One region of the Janthinobacterium sp. DSP2-3-3 genome, then DNA from elsewhere that is predicted to be linked to it. Evidence: predicted binding sites of a transcription regulator. Region 1 holds the regulator's gene; each other region holds the start of a gene.
The links. The regulator LexA, encoded in region 1, represses DNA repair genes until DNA is damaged. The targets are predictions, from matches to a motif close to ACTGTATNNNNATACAGT.
Positions count from the first base shown of each region.

Region 2: a site for LexA is predicted at 1,937-1,954, ahead of dinB (DNA polymerase IV). Genes of this name have one in related genera too.
Region 3: a site for LexA is predicted at 1,764-1,781, ahead of ACP7DE_RS25590 (putative DNA modification/repair radical SAM protein). Genes of this name have one in related genera too.

Region 1 is NZ_JAFCWA010000001.1:803,421-806,697, reverse strand. Features, by position in the region: gene purF (amidophosphoribosyltransferase) at 1-239, shown strand, start outside; gene ACP7DE_RS03840 (cystathionine gamma-synthase family protein) at 283-1,524, shown strand; gene lexA (transcriptional repressor LexA) at 1,590-2,237, opposite strand; gene rpsF (30S ribosomal protein S6) at 2,513-2,902, shown strand; gene priB (primosomal replication protein N) at 2,923-3,231, shown strand; gene rpsR (30S ribosomal protein S18) at 3,247-3,277, shown strand, end outside.
Region 2 is NZ_JAFCWA010000011.1:100,481-103,757, forward strand. Features, by position in the region: gene ACP7DE_RS21050 (recombination-associated protein RdgC) at 1-597, opposite strand, end outside; gene dinB (DNA polymerase IV) at 716-1,870, opposite strand; gene ACP7DE_RS21060 (S9 family peptidase) at 2,074-3,277, shown strand, end outside.
Region 3 is NZ_JAFCWA010000017.1:63,142-66,418, forward strand. Features, by position in the region: gene ACP7DE_RS25580 (RHS repeat-associated core domain-containing protein) at 1-808, opposite strand, end outside; gene ACP7DE_RS25585 (DUF6531 domain-containing protein) at 805-1,584, opposite strand; gene ACP7DE_RS25590 (putative DNA modification/repair radical SAM protein) at 1,797-3,029, shown strand; gene ACP7DE_RS25595 (UdgX family uracil-DNA binding protein) at 3,026-3,277, shown strand, end outside.

The DNA of each region.
Region 1 (3,277 bases):
TCACGGCCGATTACCTGGTGTACCAGGATATCGGCGCGCTCAAGCAGGCGATTGCCGACGTCAATCCGGCACTGACGAACTTCGAGGCCTCGTGCTTCGATGGCGTGTACGTGACGGGCGACGTGTCGCAGGAATACCTGGACCGCCTGGAATATGCGCGCCACCATCCGAAGGCGGCAGCGCCCGAAGATACGCCGCGTTCCCAGCTGAACCTGAACCTGGCGACAACGGAAGCATAAGTAAGCTGCCCGGCCGATGCCGGGCTTTTTTTTCTTTGCGATCATGAACGATAAAAAAAACTACGGCTTTACCACCACCATCCTGCATAACGACCGCCGCAAGGGCATCGAGCATGGCTCCCTGCACAAGCCCGTGCACAATTCCGTCGCTTTTGGCTATGGCGATGCGCGCCAGCTCGCTTCCGTATTCCAGGGCAAGGAGCCGGGTTTTCGCTATGGCCGCCAGGGCAACCCGACGGTTTCGGCGCTGGAAGACAAGGTCAACAAGATGGAAGACGGCGTGGCGACCTTGTGCTTCGCCACCGGCATGGGCGCCATCGGCGCCGTGGTGCAATCCTTGCTGCGCGCGGGCGACCATGTGGTGTCGTCGGCCTTTTTGTTTGGCAATACCAACAGCCTGTGGCAAACGGTGACGGGGCAGGGCATCGGCGTGTCGTTTGTCGATGCCACCGATGTGGCCAACGTGGCCGCCGCCATCACGCCGGCCACGCGCATCGTGTTCGTGGAAACCATCGCCAATCCGCGCACGCAGATCGCCGACCTGGCGAAGATTGGCGCGCTGTGCAAGGAACGTGGCATCTTGTATATCGTCGACAATACGATGACGACGCCGTACCTGTTCCGCCCGAAAGCGGTGGGCGCGGGGCTGGTGGTCAATGCGTTGACGAAATCCATCGGCGGCCACGGCAATGCGTTGGGAGGCAGCTTGACGGACACGGGCGTGTTCGACTGGACGCGGTACCCGAATATCTTTGAAAACTACAAGAAGGCGGCGCCCGCGCAGTGGGGCATCGCGCAAATCCGTGCCAAGGCCTTGCGCGACTTCGGCGCTTCGCTGGGACCGGAAGCGGCGCACCATATCGCCGTCGGCGCGGAGACCATGGCCTTGCGCATGGACCGCACCTGCTCGAACGCCCTGGCGCTGGCCACCATGCTGGCCGCCGACCCGCGCGTGGCTGCCGTGCATTACCCGGGCTTGGCGTCGCACCCGCAGCACGCGCTGGCGACGGACTTGTTTCGCAGCTATGGTTCCCTGTTCAGCTTTGAGCTGACAGACGGCATTGACTGCTTCGATTTCCTGAACCGCCTGAACCTGGCCATTCCAGCGAGCAACCTCGGCGACACGCGCACCCTGGTCATTCCCGTCGCCCACACGATCTTTTACGAGATGGGCGCAGAGCGGCGCGCCAGCATGGGCATTGCCGAGTCGCTGATCCGCGTGTCGGTGGGTATCGAGGATGAGGCGGATTTGCTCGAGGATTTCCGTAGTGCCCTGGACGCATAAAACACCTGGGTAATAAAAAAGGGCCGCCACAGTCATGCTGTTGCGGCCCTTTTTAGCTTGTGCGTTTAATGCCAGCTGCGCATCAGTCCTACCGCTAAACCTTCCAGTGCGAATTCATCTTCCGGCGACACGGTAATGACCTTGAAGTCGGGGTTTTCCGGCAGCAGTTCGATGACGGAACCCGTTTTCTTGTAGCGCTTGACGGTGACTTCGTCGCCGATGCGGGCGACGACGATCTGGCCATTCTTGGCGCTGTCGACTTTCTTGACGGCCAATAAATCGCCATCCATGATGCCGGCGTCGCGCATGGACCAGCCGCGCACCTTCAGCAGGAAGTCGGGCTTGGCCGAAAACAGGGCCGGGTCCACGTTGTAGCTCGCTTCCAGGTTTTCCTGTGCCAGGATGGGCGAGCCGGCAGCCACGCGGCCGATCAGCGGCAGCGACAACAGCAGTGCTGCCGGCACCTTCGAGGGCAGCATGTCGGCGGACGCACTCGCCGCCGTACCGATCAGGCGGATGCCGCGCGAGGTACCAGGCGAAATCTCGATGGCGCCCTTGCGGGCCAGGGCTTGCAAATGCTCTTCGGCCGCATTGGCCGATTTGAAACCCAATTCATTGGCGATTTCAGCACGGGTAGGAGGGAAACCCGTATTTTCAATCGCGTCCTTGATCAGGTTCAGGATTTGTTCTTGTCGTGCTGTCAGCTTGATCATGAGCGGTGGGTGCATACTAAAATGCTGTCTATATGAACAGACTGTATTTTTGTACAGTATCGCCCGAGATGCAAGGGGATTTCTGTTATTTGCGCGAATTTCGTGTGAAATACTGGAATGCACAGGAAAAAGCGTCTGGCCGGCCCCGGGCATGGGCCGCTTGTTGAAGAATGATTGAAACGTTTGCAAAAGGCGGTTATAATCTTCGGCTGACCTTCCCACACCCGTCTTGACGCCGGGGTGGGCGATTATTAATCCGACCTGAAGGAGTTTGCATGCGTCATTATGAAATAGTCTTTATCGTCCATCCGGACCAAAGCGAGCAAGTGCCCGCGATGATCGAACGCTACAAAGCCAGCGTAACCACCCGCGGCGGTTCGGTTCACCGCGTGGAAGATTGGGGCCGCCGTCAAATGGCTTACTCGATCCAAAAGCTGCCTAAAGCACACTACATCTGCCTGAACATCGAATGCGACAACGAGACCCTGGTCGAGTTGGAAACAGCATTCAAATTCAATGATGCCGTGTTGCGTCACCTGACCGTTAAAATGAAGAAAGCTGAAACAGCTCCTTCGCCGATGATGAAATCGGTACAACGCGAAGACGCGGCCAAAAGCCACCGCACCGAAGCACCAGCAGCCGCTCCAGTAGCCGCAGCAGCTTAATTCTTGACCAGGATCGTGCGCTGAACCAGCTACAAGTCACCGCCATCATTGCCGAGCGCGAAATATTGCGCTATACCCCGGCAGGGCTGCCGATTGTGAATGCAGTATTGCAGCACAGTTCGCAGCAGATGGAAGCAGGGATTGCCCGATTGACCGAGTTTGATGTTGCCGCGCTAGCCGCTGGCGAAATTTCAGGCCGGTTCAGCCAGGCAAGCTTGGGCGGGGTCTATCAGTTCACGGGTTTCCTGGCCAGGAAGAGCCGCAACAGCAAGAGTTTGGTGTTTCACATCATTGATTTTAGTGCAGTCACTTTGACTAGCGCATTTTAGATACAGGAGCCTGATATGGCATTCGGTAAAAAGTTCGACAAAAATA
Region 2 (3,277 bases), on a different contig from region 1:
TTCGCCCGTGGCGCGCAATTCCGTATCCATGTCGACCGTGAAGCCGGCAGGCGCATCGTCCGCTTGCAGCCATTCCGTCATCACCGCCACCGGCGAGCGCTGCACGCGCAGACTTTCCAGCGGCAGTTTATCGACGGCCTTCAACAGCAGCTTGATGACTTCATCGGCTTTTGCCGGGCTGGCGGCATCGACCACCAGCCAGCCATTGACGGGGTCGATCCACGTCCAGACGTTGCTGCGGATGCTGAAGGCGCGCGGCAGCAGCTCGTCGGCCACGCGCTCTTTCAATTCTTTCATGGCTTTCTTGCCAGGCGCAAAGCCTTGCGCTTCTTCCATCTCGGCAGCGCGGGCCTTGGCCACCTGGTTGATGACGGTCGCTGGCAACAGTTTCTTTTCCGTGCCCAGCAAGATCAGCATTTGCTTGTTGACCACGTGGACCAGACCGCCATTCGGGCGTGGCGTATCCCAGCCCTGGCGCATCAGATCCATGCTGGTCGCCGGCGTAAATTTGTTCGAGGACAAGGCCTCTTCCAGTTGTTCTGGCGTATAAGCCCATGGTGCGGGCAGGCGGTAAATCTGAAGATTCTTGAACCACATAATTTTTGTCTTCCGTTTGTTTCAGTAGTGCCAGGGGAACGCCATTCTACACTTTCGACACGGGAATGCCGTCAAAAGCGCGGACTGGCGCGATGCTTGTTATGCATGGGGAATGCCGCTACAGGGCGGGGAACAGCTCCGCCTGGGCTGGCGCCTGCCGCGTCACGCCGGCCGGATCGGACAAGGTCGAGATGCGCACGCCCAGCAGGCGGATTTTCTTTTCAAACGGCACGCGCCGCAGGCAATCGCGGCTGGCGCGCAGGATGGCGGCGGCGTCCGCCGTGGCGCTGGGCAAGGTGATGTCGCGCGTGACGGTGCTGAAATCCTCGAAGCGCAGCTTGATGCCCACCGTGCGCCCCGCCAGCGACTGTTTATCCAGGTCGCCCGCCACGCGCGTGCACAGGCTTTCCAGCTTTTCCGACAGGGTGGCGCGGTCACGCACCACCTGCAAGTCGCGCTCGAACGTCGTTTCGCGGCTGACGGACTTGGTTTCCCTGCTCGTCTGCACAGCCCGCTCATCGATGCCCAGCGCCGCCTGGCGCAGCCAGCCCGTGTACAGGTCGCCGAACTGCGTGCGCAGCATGGCCAGGTCGGCTTGCGCCAGTTCACCAATGCTGACGATGCCCAGCGCTTCCAGCTTGGCCGTGGCTTTCGGGCCGATGCCGTTGATCTTTTTTGCCGGCAAGGGCCACACGCGCGTTTCAATATCCTCGGGCGACAAAATGGTCAATCCGTCGGGTTTTTCCAGATCAGAACAGATTTTCGCCAGCAATTTGTTGGGCGCCAAGCCGATCGAGCACGACAGGCCCGTCGCTTCGAACACGGCCGCCTTCAGGCGCGCCGCCATGGCCGGCGCCTGCTCGCCGTATTCGGTCAGGTCGACATAGATTTCATCGATGCCCACGTTCTGGATGATGGGGCACAACTGGGCCACGGCTTGCTTGAAGCGGGCCGAATACTCGCGGTAAGCCTCGAAATCGGCCGGCAGCAGGATGCTGTCCGGCGCCAGCTTGGCCGCCTTCATGATGCCCATGGCGGAAAACACGCCAAACTTACGCGCCGCATAGGTCGACGTGGTGACGACGCCGCGCCCCACGTAGTCGCGCATGCGCGCAAATTGCCGCGTGCCATCTTCCTGCAGCACGGGCTGCTGCAGCCGGCCGCCGCCAATGACGACGGCTTCGCCGCGCAATTGCGGATATTTCAACAGTTCCACGGAGGCGAAGAAGGCGTCCATGTCCAGGTGGGCAATCCAGCGGCGCGCTTCAGGCAATATTGGGGCAGATAGGGTCAAAGGGGCACCTCGCGGCGGATTGGCTTGCCTTTATTGCGGCAAGATACTGTGCATGCATACAGTATTACCCGAAATGGCCACGGATGCAAGATGAAACGAACGCGGCGCGACGGCGGCGATCAGCGGTTGCTTTTCTCAATGGCAAGATTACAATCTTGGCACAACTATTAAAAGGAGTCGTCTTGTCTATCACCCATCACGCTTCGCGCCGCCGGTCCGTCTGGTCATCCATCCTGCCGGCCCTGCTACTGTCCACGCTGGCGCCATCTGCGCTGGCCGACACTACCACCACCGTTGCCGCCACCGTCGCCACGTCCACCGCGCCGGTTGCCGGCAAGACAGCCTGGCAGGAAACGCGCCACGGCACGGTCGTCACGGACGACTACCGCTGGCTGCAAAAGAAAACCGACCCTGCCGTGATCGATTACCTGAATACGGAAAACGCCTACACGGCCGCCGTCACGGCCCCGATCCAGCCGCTGGCAGACAAGATCTATGCGGAAGTCAAGGGCCGCATGCAGGAAGTGGACTTGTCCGTGCCTGCGCGCCAAGGTAACTTTTACTATTACACGCGCACGGAAGCGGGCAAGCAATACCCGCTTCATTGCCGCCGTCCTGTCGGCGCCAGCGGTGCCTACGATGCGCAGGCGGTCGAGGAAATTCTGCTGGACCAGAATCAATTGGCCGAAGGCAACAAATTCTTTGCCGTGCGCGCGTTTTCCATCAGCCCGAATGAACAATTGCTGGCCTACACCACCGACACGACGGGTTTCCGCCAGTACGAGCTGCATGTCAAGGATTTGAAGACGGGCAAGTTGCTGGGCGACAGCATGCCACGCGTGACTTCGCTGGCCTGGGCGGCGGACAATGCCACCCTGATGCTGGCCCAGGAAGATGCCACCACCAAGCGCTCGGACCGCTTGTTCCGCCTGGCCCTGGGCGGCGCGCCGCAACAGGTCTACCACGAGCCGGTGGAACAGTTCGCCATCCATGTGGACCGCACGCATGACAAGCAGTTCTTCGTGCTGACCTCGGGCAGCACGGATACCACCGAAGTGCTGCTGTTGCCAACGAACAAGCCGCAAGGCAGTTTCCAGAGCGTGCTGAAACGCGAAAAAGGCCACCGCTACGTCGTCGAACACCGCGACGGCCAGCTGTATATTCTCACCAACAAGGAGGCGAAGAATTTCCGCGTCGTCAGCGCGCCGCTGTCTGCGCCGCAGCTGAAACACTGGAAGCCCGTCGTGCCGCACAACAAGGACGCCGTGATCCAGTCCATCGACGTCTTCCAGGGCTACCTGGTGGTGATGGAAAAGGCACGCGCCCTGAACCGCGCGCGCATCTACGATTTCGCGCATAAAAACTGGAAGACGGTGCAATTCGACG
Region 3 (3,277 bases), on a different contig from region 1:
CATTGTGGTCGTATCGTTTGTCGAGACGCTGACTATTATTACCAAGCTCACTATATGGACGCCCCAGGGAATCCATAGCCGTCGTGGCGCTCAACTCACCGGCAGCAACGGGGACTGGCAGGCCAGCACTCACCTCCGCATGATGCAGGGCGGAACTCACACGCAGGCTGTTGTCAGGAACATTGACCGCAATATGCGTAAATTCCCCCAGCGCATTACCGACATATTCGACCCGGCCGCCCGCAGTGTATTGATACTGCGTCATGCTGCCGTCCGGATAGCTGATGGACCGTACCAGGTCGCCCGCATGATAGGCAAGTTGCGTCGTCTGGCTGCCATTGAGCGTGCTCGCCAGCAGGCGGCCCATGCCATCGTAAGCATATGTAGTGGCGACGCCATTGCTGTCGGCATGGCTAGCTGGACGCCCCATGCCATCATAGCCTGACCACGCTTGCTGATGGCCCAGCGGATTCGTCATGCCAGTCAGGTTGCCACGCGTGTCGTAGTCATAACGCGTGACTGCCGCGCCACCGGGCAGGCTGCGCGATACTGTCCAGCTAGACATGGTGCTGTTTGGATAAAACGTGTACGTGTGCACGAATTTCTTTTGCTTGCCGGTCTTCAGGTCATCCCACGTTTCACTCTCGAGCTTTCCCGACGGGGCCCACGCATGATAGTAGGTGTAGCTGACGCGCAAGTAGGCCACGTTCCCCGCATTGCGATATTCGGTTTTTGCAATCTCATTTCCATTCCAGCTATGCACAACCGTCTGCGCCGCGCCCGTTCCTGCCGCCGTCGTCTGGCTCAACAGACGGCCGCCCGCATCATAGCGAAATTAAGTTGCGCGCCGGCACCTTCCAAGATGGAGACAATGGCACCCACTTTATTGTAGGTATAGGTATTGCCATTGGCCCACAAAGTCCAGCCGGCGCCAGGGGTATAAACCATTTCGCCACTGCGCACGGACTTTCCTGATAGATATAAATATGATGTTGCGCGAGGATCCTGCGGGGAGGGAAACTCGTTCTCCCCGACGTATTGATAATGGGTCGTGCTGCCAGTGGGATCGGTGACCGTCACGGAGCGGGGTATGCATCGGCCCGTTCCCGTATTGCCGCAATTCGGCTCCTTCAGCCGGGGCACATCCACGTTGGACAGCCACTGCGCACCGAACAAGGTACCCACCGCGTGCTTGCTGCGATAGGTTCTCTTCAGCCCCAAACCGTACAAGCCCAACGACTGGAAGTCCAACTCGGGCTTGATCTTCTCGCCGGTGGCAATGACGACCGGGTGCGCCGTCATGGCGCCGCAGCGGTCGATATTCGTATTGGCATTCGATGGCGCGGCGTCGGTATTGGCGGTACCTGGCGTGCCGCCACCGCGCGAGGGGCGGTTGTAGATGTCGAACATGTCGCCGGGCCAGTGGCAAAAAACGCCGCTTATGGCGACGCAGTCTTCATAAGCCTGCCGCTCCCGCTCGGCGGTGACAGTGATCGTCGGCATGGTGTAGCTTTGCGCGAACGAACTCTGGAAGAAAAGGACGAGGAATACGAAAACGAGTTTTTTCTGGAATAGGCTGAACATGAGAGTGAATCGGATGTGTTTTTGGCTAAGGGCCTCAAAGAATATGAAACTCCAGCTAACATTTACATCCTAACACTATATTTCATTGCTTATATGTAATTTCCTTACTGTGTGAAGGCCTTCTTCGACACCCAAAAACACCGCTTTTCGCTCACTCTATCGCGCGGCATTCCTGATATACTGTATATAAACACAGTATATCGAGGTGCAGCATGGAATTAACGGACAAGCTGGAAATCCTGGCCGATGCGGCCAAGTACGACGCGTCCTGCGCCAGCAGCGGGGCGCCCAAACGCGATTCCATCGGCAAGGACGGCTTTGGCGCCACCTCCGGCATGGGCATTTGCCACAGCTACACGCCGGACGGGCGCTGCGTCTCGCTGCTGAAAGTGCTGCTGACCAATTACTGCCTGTACGATTGCCAGTACTGCGTCAACCGCCGTAGCTCGAACGTACCGCGCGCGCGGTTTACGGTGGCCGAAGTGGTGAAACTCACCGCCGACTTTTACCTGCGCAACTACATCGACGGCCTGTTCCTCAGTTCCGGCATCATCCAGTCGGCCGACTACACGATGGAGCAGCTGGTACAAGTGGCGCGCGAGTTGCGCGAGGTGCACCAATTCCGCGGCTACATCCATCTGAAAACCATCCCCGATGCCGATCCGGGCCTGATCGCGCAGGCGGGCCGCTATGCCGACCGGCTCAGCGTCAATATCGAACTGCCGACGCAAGACAGCGTGCAAAAGCTGGCGCCGGAAAAAAGCGTGCACACGATCAAGCTGGCGATGGGGGCGATCCGCCGCAAGCTCGATGAAAAGGCGGAAGAACCGCGCTCGCCGCGTTTCGCGCCGGCAGGGCAGAGCACACAGATGATCGTCGGCGCCGACGCCAGCGACGACCAGCAAATTCTCTCCACGGCCGAGACCCTGTACGGCAGCTACAAGCTCAAGCGCGTTTACTATTCGGCCTTTAGCCCGATCCCCGACAGCCCGAACAGCGTGCCGCTGGCGCCGCCGCCCATGCTGCGTGAACACCGGCTGTACCAAGCTGATTTCCTGCTGCGCAGCTATGGCTTTCAGGCCAGCGAATTGCTCCCGAGTACGGGCGGCAACCTGGCGCTCGACATCGATCCCAAGTTGGCCTGGGCGCTGGCGCACCGCGAACATTTTCCGCTGGACTTGAACCGCGCGGCGCAGCACATGATCGCGCGCGTGCCCGGCATCGGCTTGCGCAATGCGCAGCGCATCGTCGACCTGCGCCGTTTGCGGCAGGTGCGCTACGCCGATTTGTCGCGCCTGCGCTGCAGCATGAAAAAGATTGCGCCGTTCATCATTACGGCTGATTACTTTCCCGCGCGCGACACCACCGCCTCGGAACAGCTGCGCCGCACTATGGCCGATGTGCCGCGGCAGATGAATTTATGGCCGGAGCTGCAGGCCGCATGAGTACGATGGTGCGGCTGGCGCAGTCGTTCGACGAGTGGCGCGCGGCCGCACGCGAACTGATCGCGCGCGGCGTGCCACCTGCCGACGTTGCCTGGCAGTCGCAACCCGGTGATGGCGACCTGTTTTCCTCCACGCCAGATGCAACGGATACCAGCGCGCCACTGCTGCGCCTGCCCCGTCCCTTGGTGGAACTGCTGGAGGCTGCCGCCTGTTTCAGCGCCGCCGACCGCTGGGCCTTCCTGTACCAG